Regions from separate parts of the Paenibacillus sp. FSL R7-0302 genome, predicted to be linked through region 1. Evidence: predicted binding sites of a transcription regulator. Region 1 holds the regulator's gene; the other holds the start of a gene.

Region 1 (4,416 bases):
ATTCGTGCACTAGTTCAATATTATTGTTCTTGGCGAACTGCTCCAGTCGTTCCCCCATCGCAGCGGTGTCATAACGGTTAATCAGCTTGGAGAAAATCCACTGCTTGCGCTTACCCTTATACTTAATGGTAACTACACTGCGTGATAAGGTGATCTTCTCAATATCCGCCGCAGCCAGGAAGCGTTCGCGGTTGTATTTAATAGTAGAGATACGCGCACGCTCAACCTTAAGGAATGGACGGCGGAAGAACAGCAGCGCAGCGAGCAGGAAGTACAGCACTACCCCCAGCCAGTTGGCCAGAATCCCGCTTCCTTTAGCTTCGTCAATCGAGCCGACCACCCAGAACATGATGCCAAGCAGCATCAGTACAACGGGGAATACAATATTCCGGCCTTTGAAAATATCGATGCTTTTCGCGGCAGTCTTTGTGCTGGAAGTGTAAATGGAATCCTTCCCCTGCTTCTTTCGCTGCTGGTTAATTTGCTTGGTGTTGCGTTGAACCATTCTTTCCCAAGAACGGGCCATGTAAGTTCCCCCTAGTCATCCTGTATTATCTATGAAAAGGCAACAGGCTAATGCTTAAGTCCGTTATTGCCCTCTTCATGCTCCGGATTGTCCACAATTTCGATAGTATCAAGCTGGGCCCGAAAGTTAGTGCGGATATTCCCCAGGTAAATCTCACGGAGCTTGGCACGTTCAGCCAGTTCCTCTTCATTCAGGCCGCCGTTCTTAGCTTTGCGTGCCAATTCATTGATGCGTGCGACCAATTCGTCAATATTCAATACGTTTCCCTCCCTCTAAATTCATTTTAACTTTGCCATGAGAAAAAGAGCTTGTCAAGGTCTACCCCCTGAAAGCTCTCCAAGTCGATCACTAGCCTGCTGCATTCCTTCAGTATAAAGGTAAAGTCAGAATATCTCCGGCCTTAATGAAGCTGTTCTCCAAATGATTACTCTTCATTATTCCTTCTATATATACGGCTGTCTTCATGTCCTCAGGCTTGTTGCTTAACGCAATGCTCCATAAGGTATCTCCGCGTTCGACTACGATCCGCTTATCCGGCTTCATTGAAGAGACCGAACCGGCAAAAACATTCCCCACCACAGTGAATCCCGAAATAACAAGCATTAGCACCAGAAGCAGCTTCATCAGGCTGACCTGACGGAATAGTGATGATAGCGCAGAGAGACTATGAAGAATCGCGCCCTTGATCTTGGTTACATTACTATGAGCAGTTGGATTACCGGGAGCGGACACCTTGATATCCTCATTATTGTAAATGCTGTTGTATGTACTATACTTTAACATGATCATCATCCTCCAAACACATGTTCTTGCTTTCGAAAATAATATAACACGAACATGTGTTTCGATCAATAGTTTTTTCGGAACGTTTGTTCTCTATTTTTTCGTTCTCTTATTTTCCTCATTTTAGAACTTATGTTTGTACGAACGGAAGTTCTATGTTATAATTTTCCCAAACATAGTATATGGGGTTGATACCGATGTCAAAGATTTCTAGTCGTCAGCTGGCGATCCTGGAATTTATACGTAATGAAGTCCGCAGCAAGGGTTATCCTCCGTCCGTCCGCGAGATTGGCGAGGCTGTCGGACTGGCCTCCAGCTCCACCGTGCATGGTCACTTGGACCGGCTTGAGAAGAAGGGCCTGATCCGGCGTGACCCAACGAAACCGCGTGCCATTGAATTACTCGGTCAGGAAGATTCAGAGAATGTGCATCAATTCGTCCAGACCGTTACCCGCATCCCGGTAGTGGGTAAGGTTACAGCTGGTGTTCCTATTACAGCTACAGAGAATATTGAGGATTACTTCCCTTTGCCTGCTCATTATGTAGGCGATAACAAGGTATTTATGCTATCTGTTCTTGGTGACAGTATGGTGGATGCCGGAATTATGAACGGGGATTATGTCATCGTACGCCAGCAGCAGACTGCCGACAACGGCGATATTGTTGTAGCGATGACCGAAGAAGATGAAGCAACTGTCAAGACCTTCTACAAGGAACGGGATCATATCAGGCTGCAGCCGGAGAATCCGGCATATGAGCCTCTTCGCCTTAACCGCGTTACGATTTTGGGACGGGTCATCGGATTATTCCGCGATATCCACTAATCTACTCCCCGCTTAAGAACAGGCTGCTCCGCACCATGCGAAGCAGCCTGTTTTCTGTTCATTTCACTTTGTATAATGGCCAAAAAGTCGAATGCAAACATTTGTTCGCACTCGGCTTTTTGGCCATTTTTCTGCGAACCGCTGCATAGCTCCGCACATATCCTGTTACAAAGGAGTGCTGATCTGTATGCCCAATTACCGAATTATCGTCGATCTGTCACAGCGCATGCTGTACCTGCTGGATAATGACGTTGTCACCAGAGGCTTCCCTGTCGGCATCGGCAAAATGTTAACCGTCTCGCCTGTAGGCGAATACACCATCATTAACAAGCAGCCCAATCCGGGCGGCCCGTTCGGTGCCTTCTGGATGGGACTGTCCAAGCCGCACTACGGCATCCACGGAACCAATGACCCCTCCTCCATCGGCCATATGGTCTCTCACGGCTGTATCCGTATGTACAATGCAGATGTTCTGGCTCTAGCCGCCCTCGTACCTATAGGTACCCGTGTCACCATCCGGGAATAGGAACGTCACAAAAACCCTTGAGACGCCAGATTGCGCCCCAAGGGTTCCTGTGACTCCTATGAATTAGAGAGGATACAGACTACAGCACACTTCTCAACAGACGGATAGCCACCGTATTCAAACGAATGGCCTCGCGGATCGATTCTCTGGCTGCCAGTAGCTCTCTTCTGGCCCGCGAACCTCTAGGCACTCTGCGCAGATTCTCATTGATTTCTTCCAGTCTCTCCAGCAGGACAGCCCGCTGTGTCAGCAGGACATTAATGGCTCTGCGAATCCGGTTACGTTCTCTTTGGCTCATCTTTACACCTCTTTTACACTTGGATAGTATAAGAGATGCCAAGAATGACTCCAAAGATTGTGTGATTCGGCAGTAATGTTAGAGCCGCAGACAGCGGGTAGCGAATTCTGCTCACTTCTTGTTCAATCGTACCCGGAATTCAAATTCATCGCGTCTATAAGTCATTCCGGCCAGCACTATGTACTCCGGTGTCCATTTCTGTACAGGTCCGGCATAATCAGCAATCACATGCGGTTTGCCATCAACCAGCTGAACGACGTAGACCTGTACCTGTGCCAGTGCGGCAGCGAAGAGATCAGCATCACTGGACAGAACTTTATAAGCCGTATTCAACTTCGTTCCTCCTTGTTCCACAACCATATTAAAGATTCCGTCTCGAATCTATTCAATTATACCGGGTTATGGAACAATATGTAAACCATATTTACAGCTTAATAAACAGGATTTTGAACAATCCGATATACTTCTTCGTGGCCCCGCCATCCCGGGTAAAAAAATTGGTATTCTTAAGGTCCGGTACACTGAATACAGAGAACAAAATGTAGTTATCCCTCTTGGTCAATGACTCAATTACAGGCTGGGCCACCAGTTTGGTAATTCCGTCGCCTATTTCCTGATCAAGCGTATTCTCCAGATTCTTTACAGAATATTCACTGAATGCTTCCTTTCCCGGATTCGTAACCGCCATCACAATCAGAACTAGGATAAGGACCAGTAACGACTTACCGCCCGATCTCCTGCGGACTCTGCGTGCAGGGATTGGCGTATCATAAAGCGAATTCATTCTTTTCCCCCTCTACTACAGAATATATAGTATCTCTTGCAGCATGACCCCCAGCGGATTCAACATCATCCGGTACACGAACAGCATCCCACTGCTAATACCACTGCCCCCGACATCCATGCTGCTCCAATCCCACACCGGCAGAGGCGGCGCATCCAGCCCATATTGCTCCATAAGCCTCGCTTGGGTCTCCGCTGGCACAGCCGCTCCTTCCGCCCCAGCCACCGGACCTATCAACGCCAGGATGAGCATCAGCGAAAGCATAATCTTATATGTATTCTTCATCATCCGCTCCCATGTCTGCCACTAGGATTCTCTTCTGGTTAAGTATATAGGAGATGGAATAGTATGTAAAATGGATTGATCTGAAGTTATAATTCCTTTATATTATGATGTAAGGGCTTTGCTCAGTCGTCATCTTCACTCCTCTCCCCCATACTAAAAATCGGGAGAGTTTTTTTAAGTAGGAGATAAATGTATGAATGGAAATAAAGTTATCCTCATTCTTCTGTCCATATCCATACTGGGTGTAATCCTTTACTTCGGAATAGCTTATGGACTGCTATGGTATGCCTTCCGGTCCCCGGTTCCCATTGAAGAATAATCTATAAAACCTGGGAGGGAACGTGAATGGATTTTCGCTTAAGGCTATGCCGCTCATCCAAGGTGTTCTGA
Region 2 (4,416 bases), 1.3 Mb from region 1:
TAATTTAGCGGCCATTGGGACGTATCAGGTGCTGTTTCAGGTTAGCGTGACCGAAGCCGGACAACTAATCTTGACTTTAAATGGTGCAGATCTCGCTTATACCGTAGTTGGGCGGGCAACAGGTACCTCACAAATCGTAGAAATGGCGATCGTGCAAACAGCGGTCATTAACAGTATTCTAACCGTTCGCAATCCTGCCGGAAATGCCGCTGCACTTACAATTACTCCTCTTGCCGGAGGAACAAGACCCGTTTCAGCACATCTTGTTATTACACAATTAGCATAACGGCTATTTTACGAATAGAGCATAATGAAATTTTGCCACCAGAAGCTTGGTGGCTTTTTTGTGATCACAACGCCACATGACATTTATGTCACACCTAATCCGTTATTGTAAGGTCAAACGATGGGGAATTTCCTTCCTGCCTCTTATACTGGAAATATATTGATTCACTTCCGAAAGGGGCTATTCACCAGTGACTGAAGCTATCAAAGCAATCATATTAGGGATTATTGAGGGGTTGACTGAATTCTTGCCGGTCTCGTCTACCGGGCACCTTATCCTGGCAGGAGATTTGCTGGATTTTGAGGGGGAGGCTGCGGTTACCTTCAAAATCGTAATCCAGCTAGGTGCGGTAATGGCCGTGCTGCTGCTGTATTGGAAGAAGTATGTGAACATTGGCGTGAATATGCTTAAGATGGATTTCGCCAAGAGTAAGGGATTGAATGCAATTCATATGATCCTGGCCATGGTACCAGCGTTAATCATCTATCTACTATTCAAGGACACGATCAAGAGCCAGTTATTTGGCCCCAAGCCGGTCTTAATCGGACTGATCGCCGGTGGCCTATTGATGATCTTCGCCGCACGCAGCAGGAGTACCGTAACGGCAGAGACCGTGGACGGTCTGAATTATAAACAAGCCTTCGGCATAGGGCTGTTCCAGTGTCTGGCGCTGTGGCCCGGCTTCTCAAGATCCGGTTCGACGATCTCAGGCGGTCTGCTGCTGGGAACCAGCCAGAAAGCCGCTGCGGACTTCACCTTCCTGATCTCCGTGCCGGTGATGTTCGGAGCAAGCCTCCTTGACCTGTATGACAGCAGAGATCTACTCAGTTCAGATGCGCTGACCCTGATGCTGATCGGGTTCGTGACGTCCTTCCTTGTAGCCATGGTTGCAGTAGTCACGTTCATCAAGCTGATTAAGCGGCTACGTCTGGAATGGTTCGCGCTGTACCGGTTCGTGTTAGCGGGGCTATTCTATGTAATTGTTATTCTGTAAAATCCTGCACTCAGCCGTATTCCTTAGGCTCCTGCAGCAGGATGGAGAAGGTCTGGGTCTCGTGGTCCACTTCAATCGTCTCAATGCCGACAAAATCCGGGATCTCGGGGTGGACGGCATCCACGCTGTATTCCGGATGAGTCAGCAGTAATTGAATCACTTGCATAGCTTCCATGTCGATGGTGATCCCCTTTACAGTAGAATCTAACCCTGTGTTAGAGGGGAATCTCCGCCCTCTGGGTCTATAGCGTATTATCCCCGCACTGCTTAGCGAATATGTCGGTGGATGATATTTCTGTCTTCGTTACGTTCCATAACAGCCATTAATTGCCCCTGGAAAATCCGTCTCTGGATCTGGTCGATCCGCTGCAGAGCAAGTGGGACGGGTACCTGGAACGCTACAGCCAGCTCGGCAACGGCATCCTCACGAAGCTCGGGCAGCGTATTCGCTGAGATCATACTATAGGGCATGGAGGCATACAGGATGAACCGGTCGGATTCATCTCTCTGCGCCTGAGTGAACACTCCGGGCATAAGCGTAGACTTGCCGGCATGCCGCAGCAGATGACAGAGCTCGTGGAGGAATTCCAGCCGCTGCAGCTCGGGAGGAAGACGGTTGTCGATGAACATGCTGTACATTCCGGCCGCAGCCTCAATCGCCTTGCTTCTGACATCCAGATAGTGTACCCAGATATTGAGCCGCTTCGCTATGTAATCGATGGAGATGTCAGACGGCTTGCGGATGCCTATGCGCTGGTACAGATCCTCTGTCCATTTCTCCAAAGCGGTCATCTGATAATAGCCTTGCATAATCAATCACCCCAGATATAAGATCGTATGTTCGTGTTATTGGCCAAAAGAAAAGCCCGTAAGGGCTAAGCAGCAGTTCAGCGCGTACTCTTCACCGGCTGAAATATGGAACGGGTGTTCCTATGTATGTAAGCATAAAGGAATTACGCCCGAATATCAAGTGTTTTTCCCAAGGTGGGGTGCGTGGCCTGACTCAGCATCTGAACCATATCCTGGGCGCTGCTCTGCGCCTGCTCCTTGGCAAGGCTCATCACCTGCAGCCCTGCGGCCTGCTGTAAGGATGACTGGCTCATCACTACGGATAATGCAGCAATATCCATCCGGCATTTCTCCCTCCATTTGTTTTGAAGCTATTGCTTCATACTCTATATCGACCACTGGACGCCTGTCCGTTAGGTGAATGGTATTTCTTTGCCAATTGGCCCATGCAACGGGGCGGAATTCCACATATTCTGTGCTGTATTCAATATTCAAGAGGAGGAATTAATTATGGGAGCAGAGTATGGTTGCGGTTGTGGAAATAACGTAGGTGGAGTGAATCAGGGACCTCCAATCGTTCCGGTAGTAAGCCCTTGGACTTCGACAGGTGCCATTCTGGTTCTGTTCATTCTGCTGGTTATCATCACTAAAGCCTGTTTGTTCTAGAATCGCCAATAGCCAGTGTAGCCCTGTCCGGCCAGTGCCGGATAGGGCTATTTCTTTTTCTTCTTATGAGCACGGGCCGTTGGCCCGATCTGGCGTTTGATTCTGCCTGTAGCTGCATCGGTTTCAATGATATAGAGTTCTTTGATTGTTCCTGCAAGCGCGAACCATTCCTGTAAGGCTTCAGCTTCGGACATAGGGCCGTACAGCCTTTTGCCCCGATAACAGATATAGAACACTTCCGGCTCTCCATCTAAGTTATATTATCCCATTTCATTCTACGCTGTATCGCGGTGAAATTGAATAACATCCCCCACATGCCGGCTTATTTGAAAATAAACTTCACACGCGTACCGTCAGCGAACGCCTCCAGCTGATTGCCGACCCAGCTTCCCGCTCCGCGGTTATCACTGGGCGTTATGTACTCAATATGCGCCCCGGCTCCGCCTTCTGCACACATAGCCATCGGCCATTCGTCCCGGTCATAGCCTTTCTTCGTGGGGACTCCCTTCAGAGACGCCTTGCGGTTCTCCTCCGCGTCCTTGCGGTTGATGGTGCAGATCGCTGACTCTCCCTTGCGGATGGCCTTCTGGATGTGCTTTGCGGTCTCCGGGTAGCGGTCTGCCGGGAACTTCAGCTTCACGACCTCCGAAGGATTCGCAGAAGGGGTCTGCGGCAGCCATTGCCCGTTCTCCTCCAGCAGGTAGGCGGCAAGACTGAGCAGGGCGATAATGATGAGACTGATGATGGACTTTTTGGCTTTCATATCTGCTCCTTTGTAGGTTGGTATGGGTATAAGGCCTGTGCCCAGAATAGTATAGCGTAAGAATACCGGATTGTGACAGCCCGAATTCTGTGCATCTGCCGTGCTGAAGTTCCATAATTCGTCATAATATGTACAAACACAATGAAAAGGATGGTGGAAAATGTGGAACAGCGCAACCTCAGGGACCTGCTGGATTCGGCCTCGCGGCTGATTGGTGATGTGCAGTGGCAAGCGGCTTTTCGCAAAATACAAATGGCTCCCGCTGACGCGGAGCTGGGAGCTCCCGCACGGAAGCTGCTGGAGACGCTGTACTGGCTGCAGGGCCAGGGAATGATCAGCGGTCAGCATGATTACCTGGAGAGCCCGGATGATATCAACAACAAGCTGAAGAATACGGCTGGCAGCTATGCCGGACTACACGGTTATGAGATGGGGCCGATCAGCGGCCAAACAGAGAAGCTTATCAGCAGCCAGCGGCAGGGAGTAACCGACAGTGCGATCCGCTGGCATAAGGCAGGGGGCATTGTAGCGATGACCTATCATGCCAACCTGCCGGGCAGCGCACCAGCCTGGACGAATGTCTCCATGAGCCTCAGCGAAGCTAATTTCAGCAAGTACATCACACCCGGAACCCCCGAATATACCGCGCTGATTGCCGAGCTCGATAAGGTAGCTGTTTTCCTGAAAAAGCTCAATGACGCCGGTGTCCCCGTCCTCTGGAGACCTTATCATGAGATGAACGGCGGCTGGTTCTGGTGGGGGCAGAAGTCCTCCTTCGTGACCCTCTGGGAGATCATGTTCCAGCGGTACACCGTCTATCATAAGCTGCACAATCTGCTGTGGGTGTGGAGTCCGAATGCCAAGAACAAGAATAGTGAGGAGCCGGCGAAATATTATCCGGGCAGCGGCAGAGTGGAT

The links. The regulator LexA, encoded in region 1, represses DNA repair genes until DNA is damaged. The targets are predictions, from matches to a motif close to CGAACATATGTTCG.
Region 2: a site for LexA is predicted at 2,111-2,124, ahead of MKY96_RS05080 (ImmA/IrrE family metallo-endopeptidase). Genes of this name have one in related genera too.

What each region holds. Positions count from the first base shown of each region.
Region 1 is NZ_JBBOWB010000001.1:2,442,646-2,447,061, reverse strand. It holds gene MKY96_RS10715 (hypothetical protein) at 1-526, opposite strand, end outside; gene MKY96_RS10710 (DUF896 domain-containing protein) at 574-783, opposite strand; gene MKY96_RS10705 (LysM peptidoglycan-binding domain-containing protein) at 893-1,309, opposite strand; gene lexA (transcriptional repressor LexA) at 1,507-2,133, shown strand; gene MKY96_RS10695 (L,D-transpeptidase) at 2,321-2,659, shown strand; gene MKY96_RS10690 (hypothetical protein) at 2,739-2,957, opposite strand; gene MKY96_RS10685 (hypothetical protein) at 3,069-3,290, opposite strand; gene MKY96_RS10680 (hypothetical protein) at 3,382-3,741, opposite strand; gene MKY96_RS10675 (hypothetical protein) at 3,757-4,005, opposite strand; gene MKY96_RS10670 (hypothetical protein) at 4,220-4,345, shown strand.
Region 2 is NZ_JBBOWB010000001.1:1,166,828-1,171,243, forward strand. It holds gene MKY96_RS05065 (hypothetical protein) at 1-286, shown strand, start outside; gene MKY96_RS05070 (undecaprenyl-diphosphate phosphatase) at 477-1,280, shown strand; gene MKY96_RS05075 (hypothetical protein) at 1,291-1,455, opposite strand; gene MKY96_RS05080 (ImmA/IrrE family metallo-endopeptidase) at 1,548-2,090, opposite strand; gene MKY96_RS05085 (YjfB family protein) at 2,234-2,410, opposite strand; gene MKY96_RS05090 (hypothetical protein) at 2,580-2,735, shown strand; gene MKY96_RS05095 (hypothetical protein) at 2,783-2,971, opposite strand; gene MKY96_RS05100 (NucA/NucB deoxyribonuclease domain-containing protein) at 3,058-3,498, opposite strand; gene MKY96_RS05105 (glycosyl hydrolase) at 3,640-4,416, shown strand, end outside.